DNA from 3 places in the Paucibacter sediminis genome. Region 3 is predicted to be linked to each of the others. Evidence: predicted binding sites of a transcription regulator. Region 3 holds the regulator's gene; each other region holds the start of a gene.
The links. The regulator FNR, encoded in region 3, switches genes on or off when oxygen is low (the NO sensors DNR and NnrR bind a similar motif). The targets are predictions, from matches to a motif close to TTGATNNNNATCAA.
Positions count from the first base shown of each region.

Region 1: a site for FNR is predicted at 2,336-2,349, ahead of PFX98_RS00870 (hemerythrin domain-containing protein). Genes of this name have one in related genera too.
Region 2: a site for FNR is predicted at 1,489-1,502, ahead of PFX98_RS16040 (phenylacetic acid degradation protein PaaY). Genes of this name have one in related genera too.

Region 1 covers NZ_CP116346.1:185,019-189,612, reverse strand. The annotation lists gene kdgR (DNA-binding transcriptional regulator KdgR) at 1-420, shown strand, start outside; gene PFX98_RS00875 (glycerate kinase type-2 family protein) at 417-1,706, shown strand; gene PFX98_RS00870 (hemerythrin domain-containing protein) at 1,703-2,284, opposite strand; gene PFX98_RS00865 (Crp/Fnr family transcriptional regulator) at 2,413-3,162, shown strand; gene PFX98_RS00860 (sensor histidine kinase) at 3,116-4,594, opposite strand, start outside.
Region 2 covers NZ_CP116346.1:3,447,375-3,451,968, reverse strand. The annotation lists gene paaK (phenylacetate--CoA ligase PaaK) at 1-81, opposite strand, end outside; gene paaI (hydroxyphenylacetyl-CoA thioesterase PaaI) at 88-537, opposite strand; gene PFX98_RS16045 (enoyl-CoA hydratase-related protein) at 543-1,358, opposite strand; gene PFX98_RS16040 (phenylacetic acid degradation protein PaaY) at 1,515-2,126, shown strand; gene PFX98_RS16035 (LysE family translocator) at 2,155-2,808, shown strand; gene PFX98_RS16030 (carbohydrate kinase family protein) at 2,763-3,710, opposite strand; gene moaA (GTP 3',8-cyclase MoaA) at 3,837-4,594, shown strand, end outside.
Region 3 covers NZ_CP116346.1:4,882,204-4,886,797, reverse strand. The annotation lists gene ccoG (cytochrome c oxidase accessory protein CcoG) at 1-593, shown strand, start outside; gene PFX98_RS22675 (hypothetical protein) at 625-879, shown strand; gene PFX98_RS22670 (hypothetical protein) at 995-1,216, shown strand; gene fnr (fumarate/nitrate reduction transcriptional regulator Fnr) at 1,254-1,988, opposite strand; gene hemN (oxygen-independent coproporphyrinogen III oxidase) at 2,168-3,577, shown strand; gene PFX98_RS22655 (sulfite exporter TauE/SafE family protein) at 3,582-4,268, shown strand; gene PFX98_RS22650 (NADP-dependent isocitrate dehydrogenase) at 4,390-4,594, shown strand, end outside.

The DNA.
Region 1 (4,594 bases), 630 kb from region 3:
CGCATCGGCCGGCGCGCGCCCCTGCACTGCACCGCCATCGGCAAGGTGCTGATGGCCTGGGAGCATCCCGAGCGGCGCGATCGGGTGCTCGACGGCGCCGAGTTCCAGCGCTTTCGTGACAAGACCATCGTGGATCGAAGCGAGTTCCTGGCCGAGTTGGAGCGTGTCAAGGCGCAGGGCTATGGCGAGGACCGCGAGGAGTTCGACGACCATATCCGCTGCCTGGGCATCCCCATCTTCGACCGCCTGGGCCAGCCGATTGCCGGCATGAGCGTGTCCTTCCCGAGCTTCCGCTACGACGAAGCCAAGGCCCCGGAGATCATTGCCATGCTCACCGCCGCCAGCCGCGACATTTCGGCGCGCCTGGGTTGCAGCAAATTCCCGCTGGACGCTGCGCCCAAGGCGCTGCCGGCCCGATGACGCTGCCGCCGCGCGAGCTGTTGCGCCGGCTCTTCGACGCCGCGGTGGCGCGCGCCCAGCCGCTGCAGGTGATGGCAGGGCAACTGCCGGCGCCCCCGCAGCATGGCCGCACCCTGGTGCTGGGCGCCGGCAAGGCCGGCGGCGCGATGGCTGAAGCGCTGGACGCGCTGTGGCCGGCCGAGGCCCCGCTCAGCGGCCTGGTGGTGACGCGTTACGGCCATACCCCGCCCGCCTATGCCGCCCGCCCCGGGCGCATCGCGGTGGTGGAGGCCGCCCACCCGGTGCCCGATGCGGCGGGTGAACAGGCCGCCGCGCGCATGCTGGCACTGACGCAGGGCCTGACCCCCGATGATCTGGTGATTTGCCTGATCTCCGGCGGCGCCTCCGCGCTGCTGAGCCTGCCCGCCCCGGGCCTGAGCCTGGCCGACAAGCAGGCGGTCAACCGCGCCCTGCTGAAGAGCGGTGCCACCATCGCCGAGATGAACTGCGTGCGCAAGCATCTCTCCGCCATCAAGGGCGGGCGGCTGGCGGCGGCCTGCCATCCGGCGCAAGTCCTGACCCTGCTGATCAGCGATGTGCCGGGCGACGACGCGGCGGTGATCGGCTCCGGCCCGACCCTGCCCGATCCGACGAGCTGCGCGGAGGCACTGGCGATCTGCACGCGCTACGGCATCGCGCTGCCGCCGGCCGCACTGGCCGGCCTGCAGAGCGGCGCCTTGGAAACGCCCAAGCCCGGCGCCGCCTGCTTCCAGGGCCAGACCCTGCGCATGCTGGCCACGCCACGCATGAGCCTGGATGCGGCGGCGGCCCGGGCGCGTGAGCTGGGCCTGGCGGCGCATATCCTGTCCGACGAGATCGAGGGCGAGTCGCGCGAGATCGGTGCCATGCATGCGGCGCTGGCGCGCTCGGTGGCCCTGCACGGCACGCCCTTTGCCCGTCCCTGCGTGATCCTCTCCGGCGGCGAGACCACCGTGACGGTGCGCGACAAGTCCGGCCGTGGCGGCCGCGCCAGCGAGTTCCTGCTCGGCTGCGCCCTGGGGCTGGGCGGGGTGGGCGGCGTGCATGTGCTGGCCGCCGACACCGATGGCATCGACGGCGTGCAGGACAACGCCGGCGCCTTCGTCGCGCCCGACACGCTGGCGCGCGCCGCGGCGCTGGGACTGAAGGGGCGCGATTACCTGGACCGCAACGACGCCTACAGCTTCTTCGGCGCCCTGGGCGATCTGCTGGTGACCGGGCCCACCTACACGAATGTGAACGACTTCCGGGCGCTCTTGATTGCCTAGATAGCGAGCCCGCGCCGCGCCGCCATCTCGCGCCCCATCTCGGTCTGCGCCGGCTCGGCCAGCAGCGCCGCGGCGGCCGGAAAGACCAGGCCGTCCTCGGTGCGCAGATGGGCATCGTGCAGGCGCACGAACAGTGTCGCCGCCGGGGTCAGGTCTTGCAGCAGGTGCGAGTCCAGCGGGCCATCGGGCAGGGCCGCCAGTTCGTGCAGCGGCCTGCGCAGCGCCTGCCAGGCGGCGCTGATCTGCACATGCTGGGCGCGCAGCTCGGCGCAGGCCTGCTTCTGCGCGGCATCGCCGCCGGCCTCCAGCGCCGGGAACACATGCAGCTCCTCGTCCTGGTGGTGCAGCGGCGCCGCCACGTCGAAGTAGCGCAGCACATCGCGCGCGGCGCTGCGGGCGGCCTCGTCGCAAGCCTGCTGCTCCTGTAGATGCGCGAGCAGGCGCTCCAGCAGATCCAGGCTGCGCTGCACCCGCTCATGGCAGGCACCCAGCAGCTCGAAGGGCTGCGCATAGCTGCTGCCAGGCTGCAGGGCCGGCGTGCCGGAACTCATGGCGGATTTGGGCTGAATCAAGGGCATGTGGGGATTGTCCCTGGCCCGCGGGGCGCTGAGCGCCCGAATGTGGGCGGTTTGATGCAACGCAAGGACACCGGCCAGGCCCTGGCCCACATTGCGAATCATCTCAGCACACATAGCAGAACAACATCGTGGACAGTCTCAACCTCACAGCGGCGCGCCCGGCGCGCAAGCCGGTGACCGGCTCGGTAGCGGTTGCCGATCTTCGGCTCGGTGCCGCCGAGTGGCAGGCGGTGCTGGGTGGCGAGAGCCTGAGCAGCACCGAGTTGCTGGCCCTCAATGCGATGGCCCAACTGCAGCAGGTGGCGGTGGGCAGCATGGTGTTCACGCGCCTGCAACCCGCCGAGTACCTGGTGGCGGTGGTGGACGGCGCGGTGGGCCTCGGCCTGGCGCGCGACGATGCGCCCTTCCACCTGGAGCATACGGTGCGCGGCCCGCACTGGTTGGACGTCAGCAGCGCCTGGTTGGGCGGCGGCTACGGCCAGGATGCACGGGTGGTGAACGAGGCGCTGGTGCTGAGGCTGCCGGTGGAGGGTATGCGTCAGCTGATCGCGCGCCAGGCCGATATGCTGGACCGCCTGCTGGTGGCGCTGGCGCAGAACGTGCACAGCCTCACCGGTGTCACCCATGACCTGATGCACAAGGACGCCGAGAAGCGCCTGGCCGCCTGGCTGCTGCAGCGCGCGGTGCCCGAGGCCGATGGCGGCGCGGCGATCTCGCTGAAGGAACGCAAGCGCGACATCGCGGCCCAGCTGGCGATCACGCCGGAGACGCTGTCGCGCATGATGCGCCAGCTCAACCGCAAGGGCGTGATCGAGGTGCAGGGCTACAGCGTCAAGGTCTTGTGCCTGACGGCGCTGCAGGCGCTGGCGCGCGACTAGCCTCCGGCTGAGCGCGCGTGGGTGCCTCGGCCGGGAAGTGCAGGCGCACGCAGGTGCCGCTGGGCCAGGCGGCCTCGATGCCGAGCCTGCCGCCCAATTGCTGCTGCGCCAGCACCTGCACCACATGCAGGCCCAGGCCCGCGTGCCCATGGCCGCGGGCCGTCGTCATGAAGGGCGTGAACACCTGCTCGCGCAGCTCGCTGGCGATGCCGCGGCCGTTGTCCTGCACGCACAGCTCCAGGCCCTCGGCCTCGCGGGCCAGCCTGACCTCGATGGCCGGCGCCGCCGGCAGGGGCGGTTCGAAGGCATGGGTGAGGGCGTTGTCGATGAGCTGGTCGAGGATGCGCAGCAGGGCGCCCGGATAGCCGTCGACCTTGCCGACCGGCTGCAGCAGCGCCCGCAGCGTCACGCCGCGCGCGCCGGCGCTGCCATGCCAACGCTGCAGCGCCTGCTCGATCTGCCGCCGCGGGTCGAAGCGCCGGCGTGGCTCCGGCATCTGCTCGATCGAGAGCTCCTTGAAGCGCTGCACCAGATCGGCGGCGCGCGTCAGCGCCTTGTGACCCAGCAGATGGCTGTTGTCCAGCAGGGCCAGGAACTCGTGCAGCTCGGCGCGCTTGAGCTGGCCATCGGCGAGGCGGCGGCGCAGCTCGGCGGTGGCATCGGCCTCGGTGGAGAGGGCCAGCAGCGCATTGCCCAGCGGTGTGTTGAGCTCGTGCGCCACGCCCACCACGATATGCGCCATCGCCGCCTGGCGCTCCTGGTGGGCCAGGGCCTGCAGGGTCTGGTGCAGCTCGGCGCTGCGCTCGCGCACGCGCCGCTCCAGCTCGTCATGGGCCTGCTGCAGCGCGGCCTCGGTGGCCTGGCGTATCGAGACCTCGGCGCGCAGCTGGTCCAGCGTGAGGGTCAGTTCTTGATGGCGCTGCGCCAGTGCCGCCTGCAGCTCGTTGCCATGCTGCTGCAGCAGATCGTTCTGCACGCGCAGCTGCGAGAGCGTGAGCGCATCGGCCAGCAGGCGCGAGCTGAGCTCCTGGCGCTGGCGGTTGCGCCGCTCCTGCAGGGCCTGCAGCTCCAGCTGGGCCTGGTAGGCCAGCTTGTCGAGCCCCGCCTGGTGCGCGGTGCTCACCAGCAGCTCGGCCACGCGCAGCTGCAGCATGCCCAGATAGCTGTTGATGCCGACGTCGCGGAACTCCGCCAGGATGGTCTGGAAGCCGCGGATGGCCGCATCGCGCCGGCCCTCGCCCAGGGCGATCAGGGCCTCGACAAAGGCGGTCCAGCTGCGCTGCTCATCGCGTGCGCGCTCGCTGCCGCCATCCGCCCTGGGCGGCCAGACCAGGTCCAGCAAGCCCCGCATCTGCTGCAGATGCTGGCGCGCCAGCGCGATGTCGCCGCGCCGCGCATGGCCGATCGCCAGGTTGACGGCGGCGCGGTAGCG
Region 2 (4,594 bases), 1.4 Mb from region 3:
CAGCTGCAGGGCCTGCAGCTCGTCGCGGCTGGCGGTTTCGATGGCTTCCAGATCGCCGGGGGCGGGGGACTTGACGGACATGGGGGCTTACTCCTGAGCGCCCGTGGCAAGACCTGGCACCACGGGCTTCCCCTTGATGCGATAGGACTTGCCGCGGAACACGGCCACCAGCTGCTGCTGCTGGTTGCGAATGGTGATGTCATAGACGCCGGTGCGGCCGGCGAGCGAAATCTCGCTCGCCACCGCGGTCAGCGTGTCGTTCAAGCGGGCCGGCGCGACGATGTCGATCGCGAAACCCGAGGCCACCGTCAGCTCGTTGTACGAGTTGCAGGCGAAGGCAAAGGCCGAGTCGGCCAGGGTGGTGATGAAGCCGCCATGGCAGATGTCGAAGCCATTCAGCATGTCTTCGCGCACCCTCATGGTGAGCGTGGCGGCGCCCGGCGCCACCGCGGTGATTTCCATGCCCATGCCCTTGGAGGCACGGTCATTGGCGAACATGCCGTCGCGCACCGCTTCGGCGATTTGTTGAGGCGTCATGGGATTCAGCGGTCGGTGAACTGCGGGGCGCGTTTTTCCATGAAGGCCTGCACGCCTTCCTGGTAGTCGGCGGCAAAGCCCAGATGGCTCTGCATCACCGCCTCGAGCTTCATGGCGTCTTCGTAATCCAGGCTCATTGCCTCGTCGAAGGCGCGGCGCGTCTCCACCAGGGCGCGCGTCGGCAAGGCGGCCAGCTTCAGCGCCACGGCCTGCGCGGTGGCGGCCAGGTCGGCGTCGGGCACGCAGCGGGCGATCAGGCCCATCTGCACCGCCTCGGTGGCGCTGAGCTTCTCGCCCATGAGGGCCAGCTGCAGGGCGCGGGCGCGGCCCACCAGGCGCGGCAGCAGCCAGGTGCCGCCGCAATCCGGGATCAGGCCGATCTTGGCAAAGGCCTGGATGAAGTTGGCCGACTGGGCCGCGATCACGAGGTCGCAGCCCAGCGCGAAATTGGCGCCCGCCCCGGCCGCCACGCCGTTCACCGCACACACCACCGGCACCGGCATGGAGCGCACGCGCAGGGCCAGCGGGATGTAGTAATGGTCCAACAGGGTGCCGATGTCCTTGGGCTTGCCGCCGGGCTCGAACTCCGGCTTGATCATCGCGTCGGAGAGATCCTGGCCGGCGCTGAACGCCCGGCCGGCGCCGGTGATCACCACCGCACGCACGCTGTCGTCGCGCGCCGCCTCGTCCAGCGCCGTGCGCAGCATCGAGAGCAGCTGCGTCGTGAAGGCATTCAGGGCGGCCGGCCGGTTCAGCGTCAGGGTGCGCACCGCGTCATCCTGGGTGATCAGCAACGGCGACTCGGCGTTTTCTAGCGTCATGGGCACAAACCTCAAACACGAAGAACAGGGAGATGCTTTGATCAGTCACAAACACTCTTGACCGACCGGTCGGTAGATCGTAAGGTCCAGCTTGATTCAACACAAGACCTATTCACGTCGGGGTAAACCCTTGACGCATATCAGGAGAGCGAAGCCATGCCCTGCTACTCGATCGACGGCGTGATCCCCGTCGTCCATCCCGACGCCTTCGTCCATCCCACGGCCGTGCTGATTGGCGACGTGCATGTGGGGCCGGGCTGCTATATCGGCCCGCTGGCGTCGCTGCGCGCCGACTTCGGCCGCATCGTGCTGCACGAGGGCGTGAACGTGCAGGACAGCTGCGTGATCCACGGCTTCCCGGACTCGGAGACCCTGGTCGAGCGCAACGGCCATATCGGCCACGGTGCGGTGCTGCATGGTTGCGTGGTGCGCCACGACGCCCTGGTGGGCATGAACGCGGTGGTGATGGACGAGGCCGAGGTGGGCGCCTACAGCATCGTGGCCGCCTGCGCCTTTGTGCGCGCCGGGCTCAAGCTGCCCGAGAAGTCGCTCATCGCCGGCCTGCCGGCCAAGGTCATGCGCCCGCTCAGCGAGGACGAGATGCGCTGGAAGCTGGAAGGCACGCAGACCTATCAAGACCTGACCCTGCGCTGCCGGGCCACGCTGCAGGAGGTCAGCCCCCTGGCCGCGCCCGAGCCCGGCCGCGCCCGCCTGCAGGTGCGCGGGCCGCAGACCCTGGTGGCCAGCAAGCGCGGCGAGAGCGCCTGAGCCGGGTCGCAAGCCTTACATTGCGGCCATGGATGGCGCGCCTGTACTCATCAGCTTTCTCAAGGCCATGCTGATCGGCGTCTCGATCGCCGCCCCGGTGGGGCCGATCGGCCTGCTGACGATCCAGCGCAGCCTGCAACTGGGCCCGCGCGCCGGCCTGGCCACCGGCCTGGGGGCGGCAGTGGCCGATGCCCTCTATGGCGCGGTGGGCGCCTACGGCGTGCACGCGCTGATCCAGGCGCTGACCGCCGCGCGCCTGCCGCTGGCCCTGGGCGGCGGCGCCTACCTGCTGTGGATGGCGCTACAGCTGCTGCGCGCGCCGGTCGGCAGCGCGGCGGCCCAGGCCGGCAAGCCGGCATCGGCCTGGCGCCATTTCGGCAGCACCCTGTTGCTGACCCTGGCCAACCCCGCCACCATCTTCTCCTTCATCGCCATCTTCGGCGCGCTCGCCGGCAGCGGCGCGACGGCCAGCCCGGCGGCGATGGTGGCGGGCGTGTTTATCGGCTCGGCGCTCTGGTGGCTGCTGCTCAGCAGCGGCGTGGGCCGGCTGCGCGGCCGCTTCGACGCGCGCTGGCAGCGGCGTGTAAACCGGCTCAGCGCCGCCATCCTGGGCGGTTTTGCGCTCTGGCAGCTGGCTCAGGCGGCCCAGACCTTGACCTGCGGCGCCAGCTGTTCCAGCTGAGTCAGGCTGGGCGGCGCGGCACCGGCCGCGGTGCAGGCCGCGGCGCCGGCCGCCACCGCCCAGCGCAGATGCTGCTCGGGCGCGGCCTCGGCATGGTGCATCAGGCTGTAGAGCAGGCCGGCCATCGAGGCATCGCCCGCGCCCACCGTGTCCACCACCGCCACCGCGGGCGGCTGGGCATGGAAGTCGCCGCGCGCGTGGAACAGGCTGGCCCCCTCGGCGCCGCGCGTCAGCATCACGGTGGCGAGCGGGTTCCAGGCGCTGATCTGGGCCAGGCCGGTGTGGTAGTCCGGGCTGCGGAACAGGCCGCACAAGTCCTCGTCCGACACCTTGATGACGTCGGCAATGCGGCACATGCGCTCCAGCGTCTCGTCATAGCTGGAATCCATCAGGCTGCGGTAGTTCGGGTCGAAGCTGATGTGCTTGCCCTGGCTCTTGAGCTTTTCGGCCAGTTCCAGCAGGCGCCGCGCGAGCGGCTCGCGCACCAGGCTGATGCCGCCGAAATGCGCCCAGCGCAAGGCTCTGCGCCAGCCCGAGGGCAGGCCGTCGGGCTGGAAATGCAGGTCGGCGCTGTCGTCGCCGATGAAGAAATATTGCGGCGGCTCCGTCTCGTACACCACCGCCAGCAGCGGCGACTTGGCGAATTGCTGGATGAAGCGGGGGTCCAGGTTGGCATCGGTGCTGGCCTGCCAGAGCTCCTGGCCGAACACATCGTTGCTGATGCCGCCGGCAAAGGCGCTCAGCTCGCCCAGGCGCGACATCGCCGCGGCCACGTTCCACGGGGCGCCCCCGCAGACCGAGCGCCAGGTGTCGGGGCCGGTTCGTATCAGGTCGGTGAGTGCTTCGCCGAAGGAGACGAAGCTGGGAAGGTCCGGGTGCAGGACCGAGGTAATCACTGTCATGCCCGCATTCGACCCGCTGCCGGCCTCGACCGCAAGCCCCTCTAAGGTGGCCCCGCACTTGATCTAGGGCAAAACCGACCAACCCCAGGCCCGCCAGGGACGAGCGCAGAGGGCACAATCCGCCGCATGACAGACGGTGTGATTCCCCTGATCGACCAGCGCCTGGTGGCGCTGGTGCCGGCCGTGCCGCGCGAGCTGCCCGCCGCCACCGGCCTGCTGGCCGATGCGCTGGGCCGGCCGCTGCGCGATCTGCGCATCTCGGTCACCGACCGCTGCAACTTCCGCTGCAGCTACTGCATGCCCAAGGAGGTGTTCGATCACTACCACGAGTTCCTGCCGCATGCCGAGCTGCTGAGCTTCGAGGAGATCACCCGGCTGGCGCGCATCTTCGTGGCCCAGGGGGTGCAGAAGCTGCGCCTCACCGGCGGCGAGCCCCTGTTGCGCCGCCACCTCGAACGCCTGATCGAAATGCTGGCCGGCCTGCGCACCGTCGAGGGCGCGCCGCTGGACCTGACCCTCACCACCAATGGCTCGCTGCTGGCCAAGAAGGCGCGTGCCCTGAAGGATGCCGGGCTGCAACGCGTCACCGTGAGCCTGGACGCGCTGGACGACGCGGTGTTCCAGCGCATGAACGACGTTGGCTTCCCGGTCGCCGAGGTGCTGCGCGGCATCGAGGCGGCGCAGGCCGCGGGCCTCACGCCCATCAAGGTCAATATGGTGGTCAAGCGCGGCAGCAACGACGACCAGATCCTCGCCATGGCGCGGCATTTCCGCGGCACCGGCGTGGTGCTGCGCTTCATCGAATACATGGACGTGGGCGCCAGCAACGGCTGGCGCATGGACGAGGTGCTGCCCTCGGCCGAGTTGCTGGCGCGCTTGCAGGC
Region 3 (4,594 bases):
GCAAGGGCCTGCAATACGAGTGCATCGGCTGCGCCGCCTGTGTCGATGTGTGCAACGGCGTGATGGACAAGATGGGCTATGCGCGCGGCCTGGTGCGCTACGACACCCAGAACGGGCTGTCCCAGCACCTGACGCGCAGCCAACTGCTGGCGCGCATGTTCCGCCCGCGCGTGCTGATCTATACCGCCATCCTTTTCGTCATCAGCGCGGCCCTGATGGCCAGCATCGCGCTGCGCACCACCTTCAAGGTGGACGTGGTGCGCGACCGCGCCTCGCTGGCACGGCAGGTCGAGGACGGCTATGTGGAAAACGTCTACCGCCTGCAGATCATGAATGCCACCGAGCAGGAGCAGCGTTTCACGCTGACGGCCTCCGGCCTGCTGGGCCTGCGCATGCAGCCCGCGGTGGACGTCGTCGCGGTCGGACCCGCCGAGGCGCGCTGGATCTCGGTGGCGCTGCGCGTGCCGCCCGAGGTCGCGGCCAGCGAGGGCGCCGGCGCCCATCCGATCCAGTTCGAGATCCGCCGCCTCGCCAGCCCGGGCACCGACGCCGGCAGTCTGATGGAAAAATCAACCTTTGTGCTGCCGCGTTGAGCGGCGGCCCATTCATCCGAAAGAGCACGCCATGAGCAAGCAGCAAGACCTGACCCCGGCCGACAAGCCCGCCCCCTGGTGGCGCGAACGCATGATGTGGCTGGTGGTGGGCGGCCCGTCGGTGGTGATCGTCGCCTGCATCGCCACGCTGACGCTGGCGATCCGTTTCCCGGATCCGGTGATCGAGACCAAAGCCCGCCTGTCGGCCGACAGTGCGGAAGAGCAGGGCGCGGCCCTGCAGCCCGCCATGAAGGCCCGCAACCATGCGGCGACGGGCGGCCACTGACGCAGCAGACTCACAAGCCGAGGGGGCGCGTATGGGTGAAGCAGGGGACGCAGCAGGGGACGATGCAGGTATTGAGCGCAGGCCAGGTGACCGGCCGGGGCTGGTGCGTTCGGCCATGTTCATCCTCTGGCCGTCCTTCTTCATGGCCGGCGTGACCGTGGCGCTGGTGTTCGCGGTGGTGGACCCCAGCGATCTGAGCTGGTTCGGCGCGGCCCCGATGGCGCTGCCGCGCGCCGCCATCTACACGCTCAGCTTCCTGATCTTCTGGCTGCTCATCAGCGCCGCATCGGCGATGTCACTGTACCTGGCCCAGCAACAAAAAAGCCCGCCTCAGTAGCGGGCCTGGGCGGGCGTTTGAGGCTTTGCGGCCGGGCTCAGCAGGTGGTGCTGTTGACCAGCTTCTGCAGCCCCGGCTGATCCATGATGCGGATCTGGCGCTGCTTCACTTCCAGCAGGCCGTCTTCCTGGAACTTCGAGAAGGTGCGGCTGACCGTCTCCAGCTTCAGGCCCAGATAGCTGCCGATTTCCTCGCGCGTCATGCGCAGCACCAGGGCCGAGGCCGAGAAGCCGCGCGCCTGCAGGCGCTGGGTCAGGTTGAGCAGGAAGGCCGCCAGGCGCTCCTCGGCGCGCATGCTGCCCAAGAGCAGCATCACGCCATGGTCGCGCACGATTTCGCGGCTCATGATCTTGTGGAACTGATGCTGCAGATCGGTGAATTCGCGCGACAGCTCTTCCAGCTGGCTGTAGGGAATCACGCAGACCTGCGAGTCCTCCAGGGCCACGGCGTCGCAGCTGTGGCGGTCATTGCTGATGCCGTCCAGCCCCAGCAACTCGCCGGCCATCTGGAAGCCGGTGACCTGGTCGCGCCCGTCTTCGGACGACACGCAGGTCTTGAAGAAACCGGTGCGCACCGCATAAAGCGACTGGAAGGAGTCCCCGGTACGGAACAGCGTGTCGCCGCGTTCGACATTGCGGCGTGTGGCCACCAGGGCGTCCAGTTGATCCAGGTCACCCTTGGATAGGCCGACGGGCAAGCACAACTCCCGCAGGTTGCAGCTGGAACAAGCTACCTTGAAGGGCTCGATCTTGATGGCGTGGTTGGCATTCATGTGGCGAATTATGGTGGCTGGGCCCGGAGCTGGGGCGGATTCCGCACCCGATGGCGTGCCTGTGTGCATAGAGTTGAACATGATGCTCCTCAAGATTGACGCCATTCTTTCTCTATGCTCGCGCTGCAAGATTGACCCAAGTCAAACGCCCTGTCAACGGGCTTGGCACAGTACGGTCCATGGAACCAAGAGTCGCTGAACCCCTGCCAGGCATCACCGAAGACGTGTTGCGCCGCTTTGACGTTTCCGGGCCGCGCTACACCTCCTACCCGACTGCCGACCGTTTCGTCGAGGCCTTTACCACCACCCAATACCGTCAGGCCCTGCAACAGCGGGCCCAGGGCGGCGTGGTGGGGGGCGGCGCGCCGCTGTCCATCTATGTGCACATCCCCTTTTGCGAGTCGGTCTGCTACTACTGCGCTTGCAACAAGGTCATTACCAAGCACCATGAGAAGGCGGCCGAATACCTGGACGCGCTGGTCACGGAGATGGACCTGACCCTGGCGGATCTCGGACGCACCCAGTCGGTGTCGCAGCTGCATCTGGGTGGCGGTTCACCGACCTTCCTCAGCGATGCGGAGCTGACGCGCCTGATGGACGACATTCGCAGCCGCTTCAAGCTCGCGCCCGGTGCCGAGATCTCGATCGAGGTGGACCCGCGCACCGTCACCAACGAGCGCCTACAGCATCTGCGCGGCCTGGGCTTCAATCGCCTGAGCTTTGGCGTGCAGGACTTCGACCCGGCGGTGCAGAAGGCCGTGCATCGCATGCAGAGCTACGAGAGCGTGGAAGCGCTGATGATCCAGGCGCGTGCCCTGGGCTTCGAATCCACCAATGTGGACCTGATCTACGGCCTGCCGCAGCAGACGCCCGAGTCCTTCGCCCGCACCATCGCCCAGGTGGCGGCACTCAAGCCGGACCGCATCGCGCTGTATGGCTACGCCCATCTGCCGCAGCGCTTCAAGCCGCAGCGCCGCATCGACGCCGCACTGCTGCCGGTGGCGGCCGACAAGCTGCACATGCTGTCGGGCGCGCTCGGCGGCTTTGTCGGGCACGGCTACACCTATATCGGCATGGACCATTTTGCCCTGCCCAACGACAGCCTGGCGGTGGCCAAGCGCCAGGGCCGGTTGCACCGCAACTTCCAGGGCTACAGCACCCAGCCCGATTGCGACCTGATCGGCCTGGGCGTTTCCGCCATCGGCCGCATCGGCGCCACCTACAGCCAGAATGCCAAGACCCTGCCCGAGTACTACGACGCGCTGGCCCATGGCCAGCTGCCGATCGAGCGCGGCCTGGCCCTGTCGCGCGACGACCTGGTGCGGCGCGCCATGATCATGGCGCTGATGTGCCAGGGGCGGGTGGAGTTCGAGTCCATCGAGCTGGCGCATCTGATCAAGGTGCAGGACTACTTCGGCCCCGAGCTGGAGCGCCTGCGCGCCATGGCCGATACCGGCCTGGTGGTGGTGGAGCCCAGCGCGATCCAGGTCACCGCCATGGGCTGGTACTTTGTGCGCGCCGTGGCCATGGTGTTCGATCGCTACCTGAGCGCCGACCAGACGCGCGCCAAGTTTTCGCGCATCATCTGACCCCATGTTGGATCTCGCACTTGCCGGCTCGGCCCTGCTGATGGGCCTGGCCGGCACTCCCCATTGTCTGGCCATGTGTGGCCCGACGGCCGCTGCTTGCGGCAGAGCTGGGCGAGGTGCGGCGGGCGCGTTCCAGCTCGGCCGCATGCTGGGCTATGGGCTTGGCGGCGCCGTGGTGGCGGCCAGTGTGGGCGCGCTGGCCTGGATCGGCAGTGCGGCGGCCTGGCTGCGGCCGCTGTGGCTGCTCGTGCATGCCGCGGCCCTCTTGCTGGGCCTGTACCTGCTGGTGTTTGCCAGGCAGCCGGCCTGGCTGGGTCAGATCGGCCGCCAGGTCAACGTGGCAACGCTCGCCATGCCCGGGGCAGGGCGGGTGGTGCTGTCGGCCCCGGCTCGATCCGGGCTGGTCGGCCTGGCCTGGGTGGCCTGGCCCTGTGGGCTGCTGCAATCGGCCCTGCTGACCGCGGGCCTGGCCAGCGGCGCTGCGGCCGGCGCCCTGGTGATGATGGCCTTTGCAGCCGGCTCCGGAGCGGGCCTGGCGCTGGGCCCCGGCCTGCTGCTGAAAGCCCTGGGTGCGCAAGGCATGGCCTGGGCCGTGCGCCTGGCCGGCCTGGCGCTGATCGCCGCCTCCGGATGGGCCCTGGGTCATGGCGTCTGGTTGCAGGTTGCCGCCCTCTGCGGCCTGCCCAGCTGAGAAACTGATCAAGGCCAAGACTTCTATAAGACTTGGCTCGCCGGCCGGCGCACCTGCCCTAGAATCACCGCTCTAATCGACCACCCCGCGGGCCTCTTTGATGGGCCGATCTGGATACCTCATGACTACTCAGCAACCGACCATCATCTACACCCTGACCGACGAGGCGCCGCTGTTGGCGACCGCGTCCTTCCTGCCCATCGTGCGCGCCTTCACGGCGCCCGCCGGCGTGCATGTCGAGACCAGCGACATCTCCGTCGCCGGCCGCGTCCTGGGCCAGTTCCCCGAAGCCCTGAGCGAGGCGCAGCGCGCGCCCGACCACCTGG